Regions from separate parts of the Pseudaquabacterium rugosum genome, predicted to be linked through region 1. Evidence: predicted binding sites of a transcription regulator. Region 1 holds the regulator's gene; the other holds the start of a gene.
The links. The regulator sigma-54, encoded in region 1, starts transcription at its own class of promoters, with help from an activator protein. The targets are predictions, from matches to a motif close to TGGCANGNAANCTGCTTT.
Positions count from the first base shown of each region.

Region 2: a site for sigma-54 is predicted at 2,370-2,387, ahead of pepA (flocculation-associated PEP-CTERM protein PepA). Genes of this name have one in related genera too.

Region 1 is NZ_JBBUTF010000008.1:121,222-126,058, reverse strand. It holds gene AACH11_RS10625 (SPOR domain-containing protein) at 1-202, shown strand, start outside; gene AACH11_RS10620 (thiol:disulfide interchange protein DsbA/DsbL) at 327-965, shown strand; gene lptA (lipopolysaccharide transport periplasmic protein LptA) at 1,097-1,702, shown strand; gene lptB (LPS export ABC transporter ATP-binding protein) at 1,699-2,475, shown strand; gene AACH11_RS10605 (RNA polymerase factor sigma-54) at 2,495-4,057, shown strand; gene AACH11_RS10600 (THUMP domain-containing class I SAM-dependent RNA methyltransferase) at 4,406-4,837, shown strand, end outside.
Region 2 is NZ_JBBUTF010000001.1:31,592-36,428, reverse strand. It holds gene AACH11_RS00230 (ThiF family adenylyltransferase) at 1-152, shown strand, start outside; gene AACH11_RS00225 (nitroreductase family protein) at 149-1,300, shown strand; gene pepA (flocculation-associated PEP-CTERM protein PepA) at 1,493-2,311, opposite strand; partial or broken gene AACH11_RS24785 (DapH/DapD/GlmU-related protein) at 2,607-2,699, opposite strand; gene AACH11_RS00210 (ABC transporter ATP-binding protein) at 3,405-4,157, shown strand; gene AACH11_RS00205 (ABC transporter permease) at 4,157-4,837, shown strand, end outside.

The sequences.
Region 1 (4,837 bases):
GGAGGCCGAGGCCCAGCGCGCCCGTCTGGGCATGCTCGGCGTCTCCGCCCGCGTGACGGAGCGCGAGCAGGCCGGCCGGCTGTTCTACCGCGTGCGCGTCGGCCCCTTCGACAGCCGCGACGAGGCCGTGGCGGCCCAGGCGCCGCTGCAGGAGGCGGGCATCGACACCGCCCTCGTGCGCGTCGAGGCCCAGCTGCGCTGATCCACATCCCGCCACCGGCCGTGGCCCCCGCGCTTCGCCGCCGCCGTGCGCGCCACCGGGGAACCCCGGGCCGCGCCCCCGCTCCAACCGCGCAACGCATCGATCCCTCCGAGGACCCTCAGGCATGAACCGTCGCGACTTCGTCTCCCGTCAACTGGCCACCGGCCTAGCGCTGGGCACCCCCGCCCTGCTCGCCCACGCGCAAGGATCCCCGCAGGAAGGCCGCGATTTCCGCCGCGTGGCCGAGCCGCTGGCCATGCCCGCGGGCAAGGTGCAGGTGGTCGAGTTCTTCGGCTACTGGTGCCCGCACTGCAACGCGTTCGAGCCGGCGCTCGAGTCCTGGGTCCGCCAGCTGCCGGCCGACAAGGTCGCGTTCACCCGCATCCCGGTGGCCTTCCAGGCCTGGCACGAGAACTACCAGAAGCTCTATTTCGCGATCGAGGCCCTGGGCCAGATCGACAAGCTGCACACCAGCGTCTTCAAGTGGATCCACGTCGACAAGAAGCGCCTGGACAAGGATGACGAGATCCGTGCCTGGGCCGCGGCCAGCGGCGCCGACGCCACCCGCATCCTGGACGCGATGAAGAGCTTCGGCATCGCCGGCAAGCTGGCCAAGGCGCGCCAGCTGGCCCAGGGCTACGGCATCGACGGCGTGCCGACGATCGGCGTGCACGGCCGTTGGATGACCTCGCCGTCGATCAGCGGCGGCCCGGATCGCGCCCTGAGCGTGACCAATCAGCTGATCGCCCAGGTCCGCGCCTGATCCTCCGGCCGCCGGGCGCTGGTCAGCCTCGCCCCGGCCACGCATACTGCGCGGCGAGACGGAATTCGCGCCACGGCCCGCCCCAAGGCAGCGAGATCGGACTAGAATGGCATGCAATTTCTGTGCCGCTCATGTCGTCCCTGCGCTCCGTCCTCGTCGTCCTGTTGTCCGGTTCCGGCCTGCTGAGCCTGCCGGCCATGGCCGCCTCGGCGGACCGCACCCAGCCGCTCACGCTGGAATCCGACAAGCCCTGCACCGTCAACCTGGCCCGACAGGTCAGCCAGTGCAGCGGCAACGTCGTCATCACCCAAGGCACGCTGGTGCTGCGCGCCGAACAGATCGAGCTGCGCGAGAGCCGTGAGGGCCATCCCTCGGCCACCGCCAGCGGCAGCACGGCCAAGCCCGCCCAGTACCGCCAGAAGCGCGACGGCAGCGACGAGACCGTCGAGGGCAGCGCCACCCGCATCGACTACGACGGCAAGGCCGGTACGCTGCGCTTCGTCGGCCAGGCGGTCGTGCGGCGCCTGCGCGGCACGACGGTGGCCGACGAGATCACCGGCGGCGAGATCGTCTGGGACAACGTGGCCGAGCAGATCAGCGTCAGCGGCGGTGCGGCCAGCGCCGGCAATCCCGGCGGCCGCGTGCGCGCGGTGATCCAGCCGCGGGCCACCGTGCCCGCCGCGCCCCAGGTGCCCTTGCCGCTGAAGACCGGCCCGTCCGGCGCGGACCGCCCATGACGACCGCCTCCGCGACCCGCACCGCCGACGGCGGCAGCCGGCTCGAGGTCCGCGGCCTGCAGAAGCGCTACGGTGCCCGGCAGGTGGTCAAGGAAGTCCATCTGCGCGTGGCCGCCGGCGAGGTCATCGGCCTGCTCGGCCCCAACGGCGCAGGCAAGACCACCACGTTCTACATGGTCGTCGGCCTGGTGCGTGCCGATGCGGGCGAGATCCACATCGACGGCCAGCCGGTGCAGCACCAGCCGATCCACCGCCGCGCCAGCCTGGGCCTGAGCTACCTGCCGCAGGAAGCCTCGATCTTCCGCAAGCTCAGCGTCGAGGAGAACATCCGCGCCGTGCTCGAACTGCAGCACGATGCCCAGGGCAAGGCCCTGGACCGCGCGACCATCGACCGCCAGCTCGAACAGCTGATGGACGACCTGTCGCTCACCCGGCTGCGTGACGCGCCCGCGCCGTCCCTGTCCGGCGGCGAACGCCGGCGCGTCGAGATCGCCCGCGCGCTGGCCTCGCAGCCCCGCTTCATCCTGCTCGACGAGCCCTTCGCCGGGGTCGACCCGATCGCGGTGATCGAGATCCAGCGCATCATCGGCTTCCTGAAGGCGCGGGGCATCGGTGTGCTGATCACCGACCACAACGTGCGCGAGATGCTCGACATCTGCGACCGGGCCTACATCATCAGCGAGGGCCGTGTGCTGGCCGAGGGCACGCCGACCGAGATCGTCGGCAATCCCGACGTGCGGCGCGTCTACCTCGGCGAACACTTCAAGATGTGACGGACGGAAGCAAGCAGTCATGAAACCGTCCCTGCAGGTCCGCCTGTCCCAGCACCTGGCGCTGACGCCGCAGCTGCAGCAGTCGATCCGGCTGCTGCAGCTGTCGACGCTCGAGCTGCACCAGGAAATCGAGCAGATGCTCGAACAGAACCCCTTCCTCGACGTCGAGGAGGACCACGCGCCGATGGAGTTCGGGCTGGAGCGCCTGTCGTCCAGCCAGGACGCCGCCGGCCAGCGCGAGAAGGAACGCCTGGCCGAGCGCGAGGACGGCGCCGCCGGTGACGGCTCCGGCGGCGACGAGCCGGCCGGGGTCGACAACGCCGACTTCGGCGCCACCGAGCGCGACGACTGGGAAAACGGCACCGAGCGCGACGACTTCGACGGCATCCGCGAGCTGCCCTCCGGCAACACCGGCAGCGGCAGCGGGGACGACGACTTCGAGCCCATCGAGTCGGCCGACCAGGGACCGACGCTGCAGGACCACCTCCGGCGCCAGCTGCTGGGCATGCGGCTGTCCGAGGAGGACCAGGCCGCGGTGCTGGTGCTCATCGAGTCTCTCGACGAAGACGGTTATCTGGGCGACCCGCTCGCCGAGATCGCCGAGCGTCTGGGCAGCGCGCTCGGCATCGATCCGGACGATCCCGATCAGGCCGACGAACGCGAGGAGCTGGCCGACCGCCTGCGTTGCGCGCTGAAATGGCTGCAGAGCATGGAGCCCACCGGCGTCGGCGCCTCGGGCCTGTCCGAATGCCTGGTGCTGCAGCTCAAGGACAAGCCGCGCAGTCCCGCACGCAAGGTCGCCATCCGCATCGCCGAGGCCGGCCTCGAGCTGCTGGCGCGCCGCGACGCGAAGAAGCTGATGCAGGCCACCGGCGCCGACGAGCAGCTGCTGCGCGAGGCCCAGGCCCTGATCCTGAGCTGCGAGCCCAAGCCCGGCCGCCCGTTCGCGCGCGCCGAGGCCAACATCATCGTGCCCGACGTCATCGTGCTGAAGTCGGGGCGCGGCTGGAAGGCGACCCTCAATCCGGACGTCATGCCCAAGCTGCGCATCAACGACCTGTACGCGCAGGCCATCCGCGGCCAGCGCAACGGCTCGGCCAGCGGGCTGTCGTCACGCCTGCAGGAGGCGCGCTGGTTCATGAAGAACATCCTGCAGCGCTTCGACACCATCCTGCGCGTCAGCCAGGCCATCGTCGAGCGGCAGAAGGGCTTCTTCACCCACGGCGAGATCGCGATGAAGCCGCTGGTGCTGCGCGAGATCGCCGACGAGCTGGGCCTGCACGAGAGCACCATCTCGCGCGTGACCACGGCCAAGTACATGACCACGCCCTACGGCACCTTCGAGCTGAAGTACTTCTTCGGCTCCAGCCTGAACACCGAGGCCGGCGGCAACGCGTCGAGCACCGCGGTGCGCGCGCTGATCAAGCAGCTGGTGGCCAACGAGGACCAGGCCAAGCCGCTGTCCGACAGCCAGCTGTCGGACATGCTGGGCGAGCAGGGCATCACCGTCGCCCGCCGCACCGTGGCCAAGTACCGCGAGGCGCTGAAGATCGCGCCGGCCAATCTGCGCAAGGCCTTGTGAGCATTCCCCGGACGGGCCCGGCCCAGCCGGCCCCGTCCGCCTGACGTTCCGTCTTCCCGTACCCCGCGATGCCTGCCCTGTGCAGGCCGTCCGCGCTGGAGGCTTCCTGCCGTGACCACCCCCAAATTTCCCAAGCCGCCGATCGGCGGCATGCCGCGCCACCGCCGTGATGACGGCCCCGCCCCTCACGGAGCCCGACGTGGCCCGGGCCCGGGCCACGCCCCCCACGGCGGCCCGCAAGGCCGGGGTCCGGGCGGCCCCGGGCGACCGGGCCCCGGCCCCGGCGGCCGACCGGGTGGCCGACCGGGCGGCCCACCGCTGCGCCGGCCGGAGCTCGCGCTGGCACCGGTGGCCAGCGGCGAGCCGGTCTCGCTGTTCCTGCCCTGCCCGGCCGGCGTCGAGCCGCTGCTGGCCGACGAGTGCGCCCGCCTGCTGGGCGTCGACCGCTCGGTGGTGCCGGCCGATCCCTCGCGCCGGCCGGTGATCGAGCTCAAGGGCGGCGTGCGGGTGCGCGCCGACGGCGTGGGCGCGATGCGGCTGAACCTGGAATGCCGCCTCGCCCAGCGCGTGCTGTGGCCGCTGGCCCACGGCCCCTACGGCCACGAGGACGACCTCTACGCGCTGGCCCGGCGCGTGCCCTGGGTCGACTGGATCACGCCGCGCGAGACCTTCCGCATCGACACCAGCGCCCAGCGCTCGCCGCTGCAGAGCCTGAACTTCGCCACGCTGCGGGTGAAGGACGCGCTGTGCGACGTGCTGCGCGATGCCACCGGCGAGCGC
Region 2 (4,837 bases), on a different contig from region 1:
GCTGGCACATCGACGCCTATTCATTGCGCGCCCGCCACACCTGGCTGCCGGGCGGCAACCGCAACCCGCTGCAGCGCATCAAGCTGGCGCTGGGGCGGCGATTCCTGGCCCGGCACGCCGGCGCCGAGACCCCACAGGAGACCCGCCGATGAGCACCGCGCCGGGCACGGTCGGCGCCGACGTGCTGCGTGAGCTGCTGGCGCTGGCCCGCTGGGCGCCGAGCGGGGACAACACCCAGCCCTGGCGGTTCCGCCTCCTCGATGACCGGCAGGTCCGCGTGATCGTGCAGGACACGCGGGCCCACTGCGTCTACGACCTGGATGGCATCCCCACACGGATGGCGCTGGGCGCGCTGGTCGAGACGCTCGCCATCGCCGCCCGTGCGCGTGGACTGTCCCTGCACTGCACGCCGATCGACGACCTCGAGACCCGCGGCCGGGTGGATCGGCACGACGTGCTGCTGCGGCTGGCGCCCCCCGCCTCGACCGGATCCGGCGCGGCCCCCGGCCCCGCCGACCCGCCGACCTGGACCATCCGTCGACGCAGCGTGCAGCGCCGGCCGATGTCCGTGCGCCCCCTGCGCGCGGACGAACGGCACGCGCTGGCGGCCCAGCTGGCGCCGGGATACCAGCTGGTGTGGTTCGAAGGACTGGCGGCACGCTGGCGACTGGCCCGCCTGCTGTGGATCAATGCGGGCATCCGCCTGACCTTGCCCGAGGCCCATGCCACCCACCGCGACATCATTGACTGGAAGCGCACCCACAGCCGTTGGGGCGTGCCGGATGCCGCGCTCGGCGTCGATCGCCTGACGCGTCAGTTGATGCGCTGGGCCCTGCAGGACTGGCGGCGGGTGGATGCCCTGAACCGCTGGGCGGCGGGCACGGTGCTGCCTCGACTCCAGATGGATCTGCTGCCCACGGTGGCCTGTTCGGCACTGGTGGCGATCGTGCGTGACACGCCGCCGCACACGGCCGCGGACCACCTGGATGCCGGGCGCCAGATGCAGCGCCTGTGGCTGGGCGCCACGGCACTGGGGCTGCAGCATCAGCCGGCGATCACGCCGCTGGTCTTCACCCGCTATCTGCGCGACGGGGTGGCGTTCACCCGCGACGACTCGATACGGCGCCGCACCGAGGCCATGGCGCGCCAGGCCCCGGCCCTGCTCGGCGATCTGCCCCTGGCACGCACGGTATGGCTGGGCCGGCTCGGCGATCACCGGGGAGAGGGGCGGACGCAGCCAAGGTCCTGGCGGTTGCGGCCGGACCAGCTGCTCGACCCGACCCGGAACCCGGCGGACTGAGCCTCGGGCGATACGGACGGACGCCGGCCATGGCACGGCGCAAGCCACCCGGCGACGGGGCGGGTGCACAAAAAAAAGGGAGCCGAGGCTCCCTTTTTCATGTGACCTGCCAGGTTTCCGGCAGGCCTTCCGATCCCGTCCGTTCAAACACGGCCACCGAAGCGGCCGTGATCGACGGAGCGGAACGGACGATCAGCGCTTGGCAACGCGGCGACGGGCAGCGCCCAGGCCCAGCAGGGCACCACCGACCAGCAGCAGCGAAGCCGGTTCCGGAACGGCGGCGGTGAACGACTGGTTCGCGTCGGCCTGGAACACGATCGAGTTGGTCGGGAAGGCGTACGTCGGCACCACGAAGCTGGTGACGGCGGAACCCAGTTGCAGCGTCGACGTCAGGGTCGAGCCGACCAGAGCCGGGTTGATGTACGCGCCGTTCGTCGACGTGACGGTACCGGTCAGCGTGACCGAACCACCGGTGGCGTTGGTGAAGGTCTGGGTGCTGGCGCTGGCGTCCACGGTGCCGCCGACGATCAGCGTGCCGTCGGTGAAGCCGGTGAGGTTCGAACGGTTGGCGTTGGCGGCCGTGTCGTAGTACACGCTGAAGCTGCCACCGGTGACCGAGAACGAGCAGCTGTCATCGCCGGTGCCGGAGATGCCGTCAGCGCCGTCCGAGCAGGTGTCGACGATCTCGGTGATCGAGCCGAAGATCGTGTACTCGTAGGCGTTGGTCGCGATCTTGCTGCCATTCGCGTTCGTGTCCAGGAACGGCGTGAACAGCGAACCACCGGTGGTGTCGTTGACCGCGACGGCCCAGCCGACGTAGTACAGCGTGAAGGTCGAGCCGACGACCGGGGTGAAGCCATCGGTGTAGGCCACCGAGCCCTGGGCCCAGTCGAAACCACCGAACGGGCTCAGCACGCCGTCGTTGTTGGTGATGGTCGGAGCAGCGTGGGCCGCGCCGGAGAGCATCGTGACCGCAACAGCCAGCGACGACACAAGCTTGGACAGTTTCATGGAGAACTCCTGAAGTGTGATTGACGAGCTGCTGTGGTGTAGCTTGCCCTGCGCCCTAATAGCAACCAACGTGCCATTCCCTTCGGTCTCGGAAAAACACGTTCTGAATCAGTCGGCTAGCACACTGTTGAGGTGGCCTGGATCACGGGGGGCCGCAACGCCTGTAAGAAAGTTCGACAAGCACTCAGTCGGTGCCGATGGCCGCGGGGGCCCGACCGACGGCGCCGAGCGCCACCCATTTGCGAGCCGGATTGCCTCGCCATTGTTCGCCGGCAGGCACCTGGGTGTGCGCCATCACGCAGGCGCCCGCCGCGATCAGCGCGCCGTCACCGATGGTCACGCCCGGCATCACGATCGCGTTGGCGCCGATGGTCACGCCACGCCCGATGACCACCGGTGCCACCAGCAGACGCCCGTCCTGCAGCGCGTTGGCCGACACCAGCGCCTGGTTGCCGATGACGGTCCCGGCGCCGACGCTGACCGCATAGGGATCATCGATGTGCCCGCCGACGGCCACGTCAGCGCCCATGCGCGCACCGTACAGACGGGACAGCCAGGGCGCGAGGAAGAACGGCAGCAGCGGCGACAGCGCGCCCTGGCCCAGCCGGTAGACGACCGTCAGCGCCTTCCAGCGCGCGAACTCGCGCGAGGTCTGCGCGTGCTCGCCGGGCGGCACGGGCGCCAGGCGGCGCAGCACCTGCAGCGCGAGGGCCGAGCCCAGCGCCCAGGCCGACAGGAAACCCACGATGGCCACCGCGACCGACCACGGACCGAGCCACGCACGCAGCCCGAGATCCAGCGCTGCCGCCAGCCCCAGGGCGACGGCGCACACGGGCGTCAGCACCAGCGCGATCAGCAGATAGTCCTTCCAGTTCGCCTGCATGTCTCTTCGATCTCCAGCCCTGGGCCATGCCGCCGTCGCCGAGGGCGACAGCCATTCGGACACGGACCTTCGGGATTATCGAGCGGATAGAGCCTTCACCGGATGGACAATGCGCCCGATAAGCCGGGAACGACGCGGGCCCGCAGGCCGTGCCCGCCCCTCTCCTGGCCACTGCATCCCTCTCCCATGTCCACAGCGCCGACGTCCCTGATGCCGACCCGCATCGGCCACGAACCCGCCACCGAACTCAAGGGCGTGTTCAAGACCTATCAACTCGATGCGGTGGAAGTCCCGGTCATCCGGGGGATCGACGTGCTGATCCGGCCGGCGGCCTTCACCGTGCTGCTCGGCCCCTCGGGCAGCGGCAAGACCACGCTGCTGAACCTGGTCGGTGGCATCGACCGGCCCGACCGGGGCTCGGTGCAGGTCGCGGGCCAGGATCTCGGATCACTCGATGACGACGCGCTGGCCGCGTTCCGCGGCGAGCACATCGGCTTCATCTTCCAGAACTTCAACCTGCTGCCGGTGCTCGACGCCTACGAGAACATCGAATACCCGCTGGTGCTGGCCGGCCTGGCGCCGCGCCGCCGCGCGCAGCGGGTCGAACGGCTGCTCAAGGCCGTCGGGCTGGCCGACCGCGCGCGCAACAAGCCCGGCGAGCTCTCGGGCGGCCAGCGCCAGCGGGTGGCCATCGCCCGCGCGCTCGCCCGCAAGCCGCGGCTGGTGATCGCCGACGAGCCGACCGCCAACCTCGACAGCCAGACCGGCACCGCCATCCTGCAGCTGATGCGCCAGATGCAGGCGCGCTACCGCATCTCCTTCCTGTTTTCCTCGCATGATCCGGGATTGATCGGCAGCGCCGACGACCTGATCTTCCTGCGCGACGGCCAGATCCGCCAGATCCGCCGCCGCACCCTGCCGGGCGAGGCCTCCGCTCCGTCCTCCCGTCTGTCCACGGCATGATGAACTCCTGGTCCCTGGCGGCGCGCAACCTGCTGCGCAACCGCCGACGCTCCCTGGCCACGTTGCTCGCGCTGGCCATCGGCAGCATCGCCACGCTGCTGTTCGGCGGCTATGCCCGCAACATCGCCACCAGCATGGAGACGGCCTACATCCGGGCCGGCGGCCATCTGCAGATCCAGCACCGGGACTATTTCGTCTTCGGCAGCAGCGACCCGACGGCCTACGGCATCAAGGACTACCGCCGGGTGATGGACGCGATCCGCGCCGACGACGTGCTGCGTGAACGCATCACGGTGATGTCGCCCACGCTGCAGTTCAGCGGCGTGGCCGGCAACTTCGACCAGGGTCTGTCCAAGAGCGTGGTCGGCTTCGGCTTCGTGCCGAAGGACGTCAACGCGATGCGGACCTGGAACGAGTTCGACATCCCGCTGGACACGCCCCCCATCGTGCTCGACGACCGCCATCCGGATGGCGCGGTCATCGGCATGGGCGTGGCCCGGCTGCTGCAGCTGTGCAAGGCCCTGGCGCTGACGGACTGCCCTCAGCCCAGCCAGCCGGCCGGGCGTGAGGCCGAGGCCGACAAGCCCGCCCCATCGGCGGCCAAGACCGCACTGGGCGCCGATCTGGCCCAGCTCAGCGACCTGGAAGCCGGCGACGGCGCGCGGGCGCAGAACAGCCGG